3 regions of the Ralstonia sp. 24A2 genome follow, and region 1 is predicted to be linked to each of the others. Evidence: predicted binding sites of a transcription regulator. Region 1 holds the regulator's gene; each other region holds the start of a gene.
The links. The regulator LexA, encoded in region 1, represses DNA repair genes until DNA is damaged. The targets are predictions, from matches to a motif close to ACTGTATNNNNATACAGT.
Positions count from the first base shown of each region.

Region 2: the regulator LexA is predicted to act here: its motif matches at 2,590-2,607, upstream of recA (recombinase RecA).
Region 3: the regulator LexA is predicted to act here: its motif matches at 2,131-2,148, upstream of ACS13N_RS18920 (ATP-dependent helicase).

Region 1 covers NZ_JBPVZD010000002.1:2,065,150-2,069,335, reverse strand. The annotation lists gene ACS13N_RS14540 (asparaginase) at 1-537, opposite strand, end outside; gene ACS13N_RS14535 (ferredoxin--NADP reductase) at 676-1,452, opposite strand; gene lexA (transcriptional repressor LexA) at 1,695-2,348, shown strand; gene ACS13N_RS14525 (hypothetical protein) at 2,467-2,649, shown strand; gene ACS13N_RS14520 (cupin) at 2,974-3,285, opposite strand; gene ACS13N_RS14515 (dipeptidase) at 3,302-4,186, opposite strand, start outside.
Region 2 covers NZ_JBPVZD010000002.1:1,270,185-1,274,370, reverse strand. The annotation lists gene ACS13N_RS10865 (DUF2889 domain-containing protein) at 1-511, opposite strand, end outside; gene recX (recombination regulator RecX) at 799-1,278, opposite strand; gene recA (recombinase RecA) at 1,375-2,436, opposite strand; gene ACS13N_RS10850 (response regulator) at 2,719-3,426, shown strand; gene ACS13N_RS10845 (sensor histidine kinase N-terminal domain-containing protein) at 3,419-4,186, shown strand, end outside.
Region 3 covers NZ_JBPVZD010000003.1:337,865-342,050, forward strand. The annotation lists gene ACS13N_RS18910 (S10 family serine carboxypeptidase-like protein) at 1-1,608, shown strand, start outside; gene ACS13N_RS18915 (2-oxoglutarate dehydrogenase) at 1,629-2,018, shown strand; gene ACS13N_RS18920 (ATP-dependent helicase) at 2,170-4,186, shown strand, end outside.

The DNA of each region.
Region 1 (4,186 bases):
CGAGACAAACGCCTCCACCGCGTAGGTATGCCCCTTCTGCACATCACGCGCTGCGTGCACGCGCTGGTTGAGCGCTACCAGCACACTCCGCCCACGCGAGGCCGGATGGGCCGCCAGACGCACAGCGTTCAGCAGGTTCAGCGGGCCATCCGCAGACAGCGATGTCGACGGCCGCATCGCCGCAGTCACAACAATGGGCGTGTCGCCCTGCTGCGTCAGGTGCAGCAGCATGGCAGTCTCTTCGAGCGTATCGGTGCCGTGCGTGATGACCACGCCATCCACGCGCTCAACGTCGATCCAGTGGCGGATCCGCGCGACCAGCTTTTCCCACACGTCGAAGGTCACGTCCTTGCTGTCGATCTGCGCGACCTGTTCAGCACGCACGTTGGCGATGCGCTCCAAGCCAAGCTTGCTGGCAGCGAGCAGTTGGTCGATGGGCACGGCGCCCGCACGGTAGCGGGCAGCGGAGCCGGCATCATCGGCAGACCCGGCGATCGTGCCGCCGGTGGCGAGGATGGCAATGGTAGGCAAGGACATCGTTGCAGACATGCGTGGTGGGCAAGGCGCGCATTGTATCCGCGCGCCCCGCCTTTGCCGACGCGGGATTGCCCTTGGGCGAGCGCCAAAGCAAAACACCGGCACACAGGCCGGCGTTTGCAGCAAAAGCAGCGTCGCTTACTTCTCGACGAAGGCGCGCTCGATCACGTAGTCACCGGCTTCGCCCATGCGCGGGGAAATCTTGAAGCCGCGCGCGTCGAGCAGCTTGCAGGTGTCTTCCAGCATGGCCGGGCTGCCGCAGATCATGGCGCGATCCACGGCCGGGTCCATCGGTGGCAGACCGATGTCGGCGGACAGCTTGCCGTTGTCCACCAGATCGGTCAGGCGACCCATGTTGCGGAACGGCTCACGCGTGACAGTCGGGTAATAGATCAGCTTCTCACGCACCTGGTCGCCGAAGAATTCGTTGTTCGGCAGTTCGCTGGTGATGAAGTCGGCATAAGCCAGCTCGCTCACCTGGCGCACGCCGTGCAGCAGTACGACCTTTTCGAAGCGCTCATAGGTGTCCGGGTCCTGGATGATGCTCATGAACGGCGCCAGACCGGTGCCGGTGCCGAACAGGTAGAGGTTCTTGCCGGGCAGCAGATCGTCCAGCACAAGCGTACCGACCGGCTTCTTGCTCACCAGCAGTTTGTCGCCCACCTTCAGGTGCTGAAGGCGCGAGGTGAGCGGGCCGTTCTGCACCTTGATGCTGAAGAACTCCAGATGCTCTTCATAGTTGGGGCTGGCGATACTGTAGGCGCGCATCAGCGGCTTGCCCTCGACTTCCAGACCGATCATGACGAAATGGCCGTTGTGGAAGCGCAGCGCCTGGTCGCGCGTGGTCTTGAAGCTGAACAGCGAGTCGTTCCAGTGATGGACGCTCAGAACGGTCTCTTGATTGAAAGCGGACATGGTGACGTTCGGGCCAGCCCAGGGAGGCTTTATGGCAGTGCAAAATCGGTCAAGGCCTTGATTTTATGCGATTCCCCTTAGCCGCGCCTGTATGGATTGCGCATAAGCTTCTAACCAGCCGCATAGGTTTTGACGTGGATCAGAGGTAACGGCGCGCTCATGCAACACGTCACAACAAAATCACTTGCGCTTCCCGCGTCACTGTATAAAATCACAGCACCTGTTCAGATATACAGTACTCCATGGCCACCCTCACCCCCCGCCAGCAGCAGATCTACGACCTGATCCGCCAGACGATCCAGCGCACCGGCTTTCCGCCCACCCGCGCCGAGATCGCCGCGGAGTTCGGTTTCTCGTCGGCCAATGCCGCCGAAGAACACCTGCGGGCACTGGCGCGCAAGGGGGTGATCGAACTGACGCCCGGTGCTTCGCGTGGCATCCGGCTGCGGGCGACGGGCGCAGATGCGAGCCACCACCAGTTCTCGCTACCGTCGATGGGGTTGATGCAGTTGACGCTGCCGCTGGTTGGCCGCGTGGCCGCGGGCAGCCCGATCCTGGCCGCCGAACATATTGATCGGCAATACCAGGTCGATCCGTCGCTGTTCTCTGCCCAGCCCGACTTTCTGCTGAAGGTGCGCGGCATGAGCATGCGCGACGCCGGCATCCTGGATGGCGACTTGCTGGCCGTGCAACGCGCCACCGAAGCCGCCAACGGCAAGATCGTCGTCGCACGCCTGGGCGACGACGTCACGGTCAAGCGCTTCCAGCGTAAGGGCCGCCATGTTGAGCTGATTGCTGAGAACCCGGATTTCGAGCCAATCCACGTCGATCTGGATCGCGATGAGTTCCACCTGGAAGGATTGGCTGTCGGCCTGATCCGGCCAGCTGCCCCGTAAGTCTAAGGCGCACGCGCGCCACTTCCTTTGCCGTTTTGTCCTACCCGGAGGTGAGCCGCTGGCTCGCCGGGGCGGCGTCTTGCCGTCCGTTTTTTCACCCGAACCCACGAGGTCTGCCATGCGACTCGGATCGATGTCTTCCCGCCGCCCGGTGCATCCGGTGCCCTTCCGCCAAACCCAGGGCGTGCGCATCTATCAGGGGGAGCAACGCCGCACGATGGTCGGCAGCATGGCCGCGATCTGCCGCATGCTGGACGCCATTCCGGCAGCAGCGCGCCCGGCGGGCGCCGAACGTTGTTGACGCCAATGCATCACGTTGCAGCACCGATCAGGGCAATCCCCAATGCTGCCGCCGCAACTGATTTCATACACTGGCCGGGCCCTGAGGACAGGGCTTTCTTCAACTGATTTTCGGCCCGCCATTTGTGCGGGCTGTTTTTTCAGTCCGCATGTTGATGCAGCGCCACATTCGCGAATGTTTCGCTGGCAAAACGGACGTTTACCCGGATTTTGTTTGGCGTGCGTGACAGTAGTATTGCTAGTGCCCTCAGGGGCAATTGAGATCGCTGAATTCGAAGCCCGCTGACTGCGGGCTTTTTTTTTTGCGCTACACCGCCGGCCAACGCTAAACGCTGCCCGCCTTCTCCACTACGAGAATCCGCGCCGCACCACGCGGATGTGCCACATGCTCGCAGCCGATACCTGCAAAGAAGATGTCGCCCGGCTCCAGCACTGCAACCTTCTCCTCGTCGGCTTCTCGATAGTGCATATCGACGGCACCGTCGAGCACCACGAAGACCTCCTCGCCATCGTTCACATGCCAGCGGTAAGGCTGATCAGCCCAATGCAGGCGCGTCGTGATGCCACCCATGTTGGCAATGTCGAGCGCGCCCCAAGCACGCTCTGCTGTGAACGACTTGGCGCGGATGATCTTCATGGCGATCGTGCGACAGTTACTGCATCGACGGTAGGTTGCCGATGCGCACCAGCATCTCGGTGAACATCTGCATGTCCAAGTCGAGATCCGGCACTTCCTTGTACTCGTTGGCGTTGTGCGCGGTGTACTTCTTGCCGGGCATGGCCGGGCCGAAATTGATGGCATTCGGCATCAGCTTGGCGGTCGTGCTGCCAGCAGTCGGCACGGGCTTGGCGTCCAGGCCCGTCGTGTCGCCGTAGATGTTAAGCAGCGTCGACAGCCAGGCGCCCTTCGGATCGCGCGCCATCCAGTTGCCCTGGTCGTAGTTGATTTCCAGCGCGACGTGGTTGGCGTTGGCCCACGCGTTGATCTTGCCAGCGATCTCGCCGCGCAGCGCGTCGGGTGTCTTGCCACGCGGCATGCGCACGTTGGCAGTCACCTCCACGCGGCCGTTCTTGTCACCGATCACGGTAGGCGAGATGGTGAGCGGGCCCATGAAATCGTCCTTGTAGGCGACGCCGATAGTGTTGCCCAGGTAGTCGGTGCCGTAGAGGTCGGTCAGGTAGCGCACGGCATGGGCGTAGGCATTGTCGGCCAGGCCCAGATCCGCCGCGCGCAGGAACAGCGCCAGGCGCGGTAGCGGATTCACGCCCTCTTCCGGGCGCGAGCCGTGCGCCGAGGTACCAGTAACCTTCACGACGATGCTGTCTGCGTTGCGCGTGATGTCGATCGAGAACTTGCCCTGCGCTGCCAGGCTACTCACAAAGGCATCGCGCTTGGCTTCAAGCGCGGCGGCAGCCACGCCCAGATCACCACCCTTGAGCGTGGCGGTCGCCGTCTGCGGGACAGAACTGGCCGACGCCGCACCCGTCATCGAAGCAATGGCCGTGCGGGATGCATCGCCAGCCTGCGCGGGGAAGAA
Region 2 (4,186 bases), 790 kb from region 1:
CGTGGCAGCCATGAAGTTGGTAAGGCGGCTGTTCGCCGGGCTCGATCGGCCGGAGGTCGTTGGAGTTGTCTCGTACCGGAAAGACATCGCCCGCAAAGGCCTGGATGGCAGCGGTCGGCAGCACGCCACACAGCTCGGTCAGGTGCGTACAGCCCGCCACGCCGCCAAGTCTCTCACGCGAGGCCTTTCGAAAACCCTTCATCAGGTTCAGGCCGATGAGCTTGCGGTAGGCCGGGCCGATCGTGTCGCAGTGTGTGGGATACGGCACCCAATCGGAGCACGCTTCGGCATCGACGACGTTCATGCGGGTGTCGATGGTCACGCGCAGCCACAGGTCGTGCAGCGGCTGGCCTTCGGGGCGGATGCCACCACTGGCCAGCGGGATATCGCGGGGCTTGGTGTCGGTCAGGCGCGCTTCGATGTCCCACAGACCGTCTTCCCGCAAATAGGCCTCCACCGTGATGGCACGGCGGTGGCGCATAACGCGCGGGACAGGAGCAGACAGAGGCATGGACCAGACAGACCGATAGGACCGATGGAGGCGGCGCACGCGGATCTCGCGCATCGCCTACGGGACGTATGCAGCAGCACATCAGCCGCCACACACGAACACAACCGCCCTGCAACCGAAGTAGAGGACGGTATCAAAGCCGTGGATTTTAACACGTCGTTACGACTGTACTGCGTCGTATGCTGCAATGCAGTGCTGGAAGGGTTGCAACGACCAGTCGAGGTGCAACCTGTCGGATTGGCACGCAAGCGGATTGTCTGCGTAAATTGTTGAGAGATCGCCGACGTTCAGTCGGATTCGTCACTGTCGCCCAGCAATTCATCGGCGCCCGAGATGATGCGCGAGACCACTGAGCGCGAGAATCCGCGCGCCATCATGTAGCGGACTTGCTTGGCGCGTTCGGCCAGATCGGCCGGTGGGCGCCCGAAACGCTTGTCCCATAGGGCCTTGGCTCGGGCGGCTTCGGTGCTTTGCAGTTGAGCCTTGACCTCACCCAACGTTTCTTCGCCGAGTTGGTGCGTTTTCAGCTCCTGCATCAGCCGGGCGGTACCGTAGCGGCCCGCGCGGCGGTGCACCATGCTTTCGGCAAAGCGCGTATTGGACAGCCAGTTCTCACCCTCCAACCAATCCAGCAGCGCGTCCACCTCCTCCGCAGATTCGGCGTGCGGCGCCAGCTTACGGCGCAGTTCAGTGCGACTGTGTTCGCGCCGGGAGAGATAGCCCAGCGCGCGCGCCTTGAGTGACAGCGGTTGACGCGGCAAAGCCATGCGGTTTCATGCTCCAAAGAAAAACGCCCACCGTTGGGGGACGGCAGGCGTATGAAGCTCGATAGAGCCGCCGATCTGCGCCGGCGGCCAACCCAATTACTCTTCCTCGACTTCCGCTTCGACCGCCACAACGGCGCCCATCGGCGTCACGCCCAGTGCCTCGCGGACCTTGTTCTCGATGTCGCGAGCCAGGTCGGGGTTCTCACGCAGGTATTCGCGGCAGTTGTCGCGGCCTTGGCCGATGCGCTCGCCGCCGTAGCTGTACCAGGCGCCCGACTTTTCAACGATCTTGGCTTCGACGCCCAGGTCGATGATTTCGCCCTCGCGCGACACGCCCTGGCCGTAGAGGATGTCGAAGATGGCCTCGCGGAACGGCGGCGCCACCTTGTTCTTGACGACCTTGACCTTGGTTTCGTTGCCGACCACGTCGTCGCCCTTCTTGATCGAACCGATGCGGCGGATATCCAGACGCACCGAGGCGTAGAACTTGAGCGCGTTACCACCCGTGGTGGTTTCCGGCGAGCCGAACATCACACCGATCTTCATGCGGATCTGGTTGATGAAGATGACCATACAGTTGGTCTTCTTGATGGTGCCGGTCAGCTTGCGCAGCGCCTGGCTCATCAGACGGGCTTGCAGGCCGGGCAGCGCGTCGCCCATTTCGCCTTCAATTTCAGCCTTCGGCACCAGTGCGGCCACCGAGTCGATGACGATCAGGTCGACCGAACCCGAACGCACCAGCGCGTCGGCAATTTCCAGCGCCTGTTCACCGGTGTCCGGCTGGGAGATCAGCAGGTCCGGCACGCTCACGCCGATCTTGTCAGCGTAGGTGACGTCCAGCGCATGTTCTGCGTCGATGAACGCGCAAGTGCCGCCCAGCTTCTGCATCTCGGCAACCACCTGCAGCGTCAGCGTGGTTTTACCAGACGATTCCGGACCGTAGATTTCGATCACGCGACCGCGCGGCAGGCCGCCGACGCCCAGCGCCACATCCAGCCCCAGCGAGCCGGTAGACACGACCTGGACCGGCTCCACTTCGGCATCGCCCATCTTCATGATGGAGCCCTTGCCGAACTGCTTTTCGATCTGCGCGAGCGCGGCAGCCAGCGCCTTCTGCTTTTCTGCGCTCATCGTGGCTGCCTTCTTGCCGTCTTCCATGGTCGTCCTTCGTGCGATTTGGTGTATAAATGGGCCGCAAGGGCCGATGATTCCTGCGTTTGTTCGCAACAGCAGATCAGCTGCACGGCCTGACGCTGGAACCAATCTTGATACTTTAGCGCCGCCAAGACTACAGCACCGCGAGTTCGGAGTACTGTATAAAAAACCAGTGGTTTTGACAAGTCTCCAGCGCAGCGATTGCGCAACAACACGCGCGAAAACAATGTAGCGGGCGGAATGGGCCGGTCAGACACCACGCCCGAGCATCGCGGGGAGACACGCATGCGCATCCTGATTGCCGAAGACGACGCCACCTTGGCCGACGGTTTGACCCGTTCGCTGCGTCAGGCCGGCTATGCCGTCGACCGGGCCGAAGACGGGGCCGCCGCTGATGCGGCGCTTGCCACGCAAACGGCCCAGACCTATGACCTCCTGATCCTAGACGTGGGGCTGCCGCGCCTGTCAGGGCTGGAGGTGCTCCGTCGCCTGCGTTCGCGCGGGGCCATGCTGCCGGTGCTGATCCTGACTGCCGCAGACAGCGTGGAAGACCGCGTCAAGGGCTTGGACCTGGGCGCCGACGACTACATGGCAAAACCCTTCGCACTGTCCGAGCTGGAGGCGCGCGTACGCGCGCTGGTACGGCGCGGCACAGGCGGTGGCGCTACGCTCGTCCGGCACGGCCCGCTGGCGTTCGACCAAGTTGGCCGCATCGCCTATATCCATGACCAGATGATCGACCTGTCGGCGCGTGAGATCGGACTACTAGAGATCCTGCTGGCGCGCGTGGGCCGGCTGGTGTCGAAGGAGCAGCTGGTCGACCACCTGTGCGGCTGGGGCGAAGAGGTCAGCAACAACGCCATCGAGGTATACGTCCACCGCTTGCGCAAGAAGATCGAGGTGGAGGGCATCCGCATTGCCACGGTGCGCGGGTTGGGCTATTGCCTGGAGCGCGCTGCCGCCCCCGCCAACTCTGCCGCCGCCCATGGCTGATCGGCTGGCCTGGCCGTGGCGTCGCCACCGGATACCGCGCGCACCGCGCCCCGGCGTTGCGCCCCAGGCTGACGACCGCGACCTCGCTGATACCCTCCCCCATCTCGAAGACGACGCCACCGGGCGGGTCGCCCGATCGTTGTTTGGCGAGATTCTCGACTGGATGCTCGCGCCGCTGTTGCTGCTCTGGCCGATGAGCATTGCGGTGACATATCTCGTGGCCAAGTCCATTGCGAATGCGCCCTACGATCGCGCGCTGGAATCAAGCGCCATCGTACTCAGCCAGCAACTGCGCGAGGTGAACGGGCGCGTAACACTGCAGTTGCCGATCTCCGCGCGCGAGATCCTGCGCGCGGATGAGACCGACAACATCTACTACCAGGTGCTTGGTGAGAGCGGCGAGTTCGTCTCGGGCGATCGCGACCTGCCGCTCCCCCCGGAAGAAGACGCCAATGCTGGCAGCCTCGTGCAATTGCGCGACGACCATATCCATGGCGCAGAGATCCGCGTGGCGTATACGTTTGTGCAGCGCCCCGGCATGACCGGCGGCAAACCCGCGCTGGTGCAGGTGGCGGAAACGCTCGACAAGCGTGCGCAACTGGCCAACGAAATCATCAAGGGCGTGATCCTGCCGCAGTTCGTGATCCTGCCGTTGGCGGTCATTCTGGTGTGGTTTGGGCTCACGCGCGGGCTGGCGCCGCTCAATGCGATTCAGGAGCGCATCCGCGCGCGCAACCCGGGCGATACCAGCCCCATCGAC
Region 3 (4,186 bases), on a different contig from region 1:
CCCTATATCGATCCGGTTGCGTATTCGTCCAATGGGACGGATAGCCTGGATCCGTCACAGGTGTCCGAGAATGCAGCGGTCATGCACTATCAGTGGACGGCCGGCGCCACCCCGGTGAACTACACCACCACGACCGGTCACCTGACTGCATCGGACGCCAGCGGCAACCCCGAGGCAACGATGTCATACGTCGCGTACACGGCGCCCAGCACCAACGGGCAGCCGCGGCCGGTCACCTTCTTCTATAACGGGGGGCCGGGTTCGTCGTCGATCTGGCTGCGTCTGGGTTCGTTCGCGCCGACGCGCGTTGCGACGCCTGATCCGCTGCTGACCAACTGGCCGAACTACACCCTGGTTGATAACGCGGAGAGCCTGATCGCCACCACCGACATGGTGTTCATCGATCCGCCCGGGACCGGCCTTTCCGAAGCGATTGCGCCGAATACCAACAGCTCGTTCTGGGGCAGCGATGTGGACGTCAACGTCATGCGCGACTTCATCCAGCGCTATCTGACGGTGAACAGCCGCAGCAGCTCGCCGATCTATCTGTACGGCGAGTCGTATGGCACACCGCGCACGAACATGTTGGCGCTCGCGTTGGAAACGGCGGGCGTGCACCTCACCGGCATCGTGCTGCAGTCGTCCATCCTGAATTATTTTGCGGATGCGGTGGAAGCCACGGCCATCGAGAATTCAACCGCCGGGTTGAAACTCGCGACCGATACGCTGGTGGGCTACTACCCGGGCTATGCCGCGGTGGCGTCGTACTTCAATCAGGTCTCGCCAAGCCAGCCCAGCCAGTCGGCGTTTGCGACGCAGTCCGAGCAGTTCGTCACGAACAAGTACAGCACGTTCAAGACGTACGCCAACTCGTGGGCGCTCAGCCAGCTCGGCTCTCCAAACGCGCTCGGCACGCCGAAGTTCCCGTCCCGGTCTACCCTGGCCTCATGGGAATCGCCTTCTGGCCTGACGCTGCAGGCGTTGACGGGTTACTTCAGCAAGACGCCGTTCCAGACAACGCTCCTGCCGGGCACCACAATTGGCCGGTACGACGGGCGCGTATCGCTGCCAAATTCGGATTCTCGTTTGGCCAGCGATGGGGACCCGTCGGACATCCTGATCTCGCAACCGTTCACCACTGCACTGCAGACCCAGATGCCGAACTACCTCGGCTATACGGCACCCAACGCAACGTTCATGCCGCTGAACGACAACATCATTGGCTCATGGGATTTCTCCCACAACGGCCGGCCGTTGCCGGACACGCTGCCTGATCTGCTTGCCGCGATCCAGATGAACCCGCAATTGAAGGTGCTTGCATCAAACGGCTACCACGACCTCGCCACGCCGTTCTTCAACACCGAGAAGCAACTGGCGCGTCTGCAAACCGTGTCGGGCCTGAACCCGAACCTGCAGGTCACGTTCTACCAGGGCGGTCACATGATCTACCTGGACGACGTGGCCCGGCCGCAGATGAAGAATGATCTGGTTGCGTACTTTGGCGGCCAGTCCATTCCGTCTGCATTGACGCTGGCGACGCTGCCCGCGCCGTGGGCTGACGAGGCCCCCGCCGGCACGCCAACACTCACAGCTCAAGCTGCGCACTAATCTTGATTGAAGGAGTCATCATGTCCCCTATCAAAATGCTGCCGCCGATTCTTCTCGGTGTGCTCGGTGTGCTGGCCAGTCAGGCGTATGCCGCGCCTACCACGCAGTCTGTGGCGCCAGTCACGCTGCCCAAGGGCGGCCATGGCGTGGATGGTCCGTTCTTTCCGGCCAACAAGCCAGCGCCTGCCGCAGCTTCCACTGGCACGCAGTTGCAACAGGAAGCCAATCAACGCCTGACAGAACGGCTGAGCACAAACTCGGCGCTGGGCAAGGGCGGCGCCATCACGAAGGCACAGGCGCAAGCCAGCGGCCTGGGCTTCGTGGCCAAGCACTTTGACCAGATCGACACCACGCATTCCGGTCAGGTCACGCTCAAGGATGTGCAGCGGTACGTACAACAGACCCATTGATCAGGTCTGACGCGCTCAAGCTCGCCTTGTTGCGCAAAACCTCGGTGGATGTCGTGCCCACAGCCCGGGTGTGGCATCCACCGTCGCCGTCTTCACGGGCAGGCACCACGGTGCTGTATATTCATACAGTTATTTTCTGTGACGTTCTGCCGTGCCCGCTACCTCCCCCACCCCTGACACCACCAGCGCCCAGGCTGTTCCGGGCTATCTGGCCCAACTGAACGACCAACAACGCCAGGCGGTCGAGTTCGGCATTTCCGGGGCGGATGCCGCAGAGACCGGCCCGTTGCTCGTGCTGGCCGGCGCCGGGTCGGGTAAGACGCACACGCTGGGCTGGCGTGTCGCGCATCTGGTGGCCAACGGGGCGGATCCGCAGCGCATCCTGCTGCTGACGTTTTCGCGCCGCGCCGCGAGTGAGCTATCCAATCGTGCCGGCCATCTGCTGGCGCGCGCCATGCACGGCGAACGGACCAACAGCATGCTCAATGCTGCCGGCACGTCGTACCAGACCACCCTGCCCTGGGCCGGCACCTTCCACGGCATCGGCGCGCGCCTGCTGCGCGAATACGCCGAGCGCGTCGGCCTTGCGCCCGACTTCACCATCCACGACCGCAGCGACTCCGCCGACTTGCTCAACGTCGTGCGCCACGAACTGAACCTGTCGACCAAGGAACGCCGCTTCCCGCTCAAGCAGACCTGCCTGGCCATCTACTCCCGCGCCATCAATGCGGAGAGCCCGCTGAACGCCGTGCTCAAGCACCACTTCCCATGGTGCGCCATGTGGGAAGCACAACTGCGTACGCTGTTCGATGCCTATGTCGAAGCCAAGCAAGCGCAGCACGTGCTCGACTACGATGACCTGCTCCTCTACTGGCACGCGATGGTGTCCGACGCCGAACTGGCAGGCGAGATCGGCGCGCGCTTCGACCACATCCTCGTCGACGAATACCAGGACACCAACCGGCTGCAGTCGTCCGTCCTGCGGGCGCTGCGCCCCGATGGCCGTGGCGTGACGGTGGTGGGTGACGATGCGCAGTCGATCTACGCATTTCGCGCGGCAACGGTGCGCAACATCCTCGACTTCCCGCGCCACTTCACCCGGCCGGCGCACACGGTGTTGCTGGAGCGCAATTACCGCTCGACGCAACCGATTCTCGATGCGTCAAATGGCGTGATGCGCTTTGCCACCGAGCGCTTCGCCAAGACGTTATGGACAGACCGCGCATCGACACATCGTCCGCGCCTGATCTCCGTGCGTGATGAAGCTGAGCAAGCGCGCTGCGTGGCCGAACAGGTGCTGCATCAGCGAGAAGGCGGGCTGGCGCTGAAATCGCAAGCCGTGTTGTTCCGCACGGCCAGCCACAGCGCGCCGCTGGAGATCGAACTCACGCGCCGCAACATCCCGTTCGTGAAATACGGCGGGCTGAAGTTTCTCGAAGCATCACACGTCAAGGATGTGCTCTCCGTGCTGCGCTGGGCCGAGAACCCGCGCAACCGCATCGCCGGGTTTCGCGTGATCCAATTGCTGCCGGGCGCGGGCCCTGCCACCGCCGCACGTGTGCTCGACGCCATGGCCGAGGCGGTGGACCCGATTGCTGCGCTGCTTGCCTACGCGCCCCCCGCCCGTCTGGCTGGCGACTGGGCCACGCTGATGACGCTGATGCAAACCCTGCGCGCGCCCAAGGACAGCCTGGCATGGGCCAGCGAACTGGAAGCCGTGGGCACCTGGTACACACCTCACATGGAGCGCCTGCACGACGATGCCGCCGTGCGCCAGGGCGATCTGGACCAGCTCGCCCGCATGGCCGCCACCTACGCCACGCGCGAGCGCTTCCTGACCGAGATGACGCTCGACCCGCCGGAGCTCACCAGCGATGAATCCGGCGCTCCGTACCGCGATGAGGATTACCTGATCCTCTCCACGATCCATTCATCCAAGGGGCAGGAGTGGAAAGCCGTGTACGTGCTCAACGCCGTGGACGGTTGCATGCCCGCCGACCTGGGCGCCGGCTCGCATGAAGAGCTGGAGGAAGAGCGCCGCCTGCTCTACGTGGCCATGACTCGCGCGCGCGAGCACCTGGACATCCTGGTGCCGCAGCGCTTCTACGTCACGCAGCAGACCCCCAATGGGGACCGCCACATCTACGCCTCGCGCACGCGCTTCATTC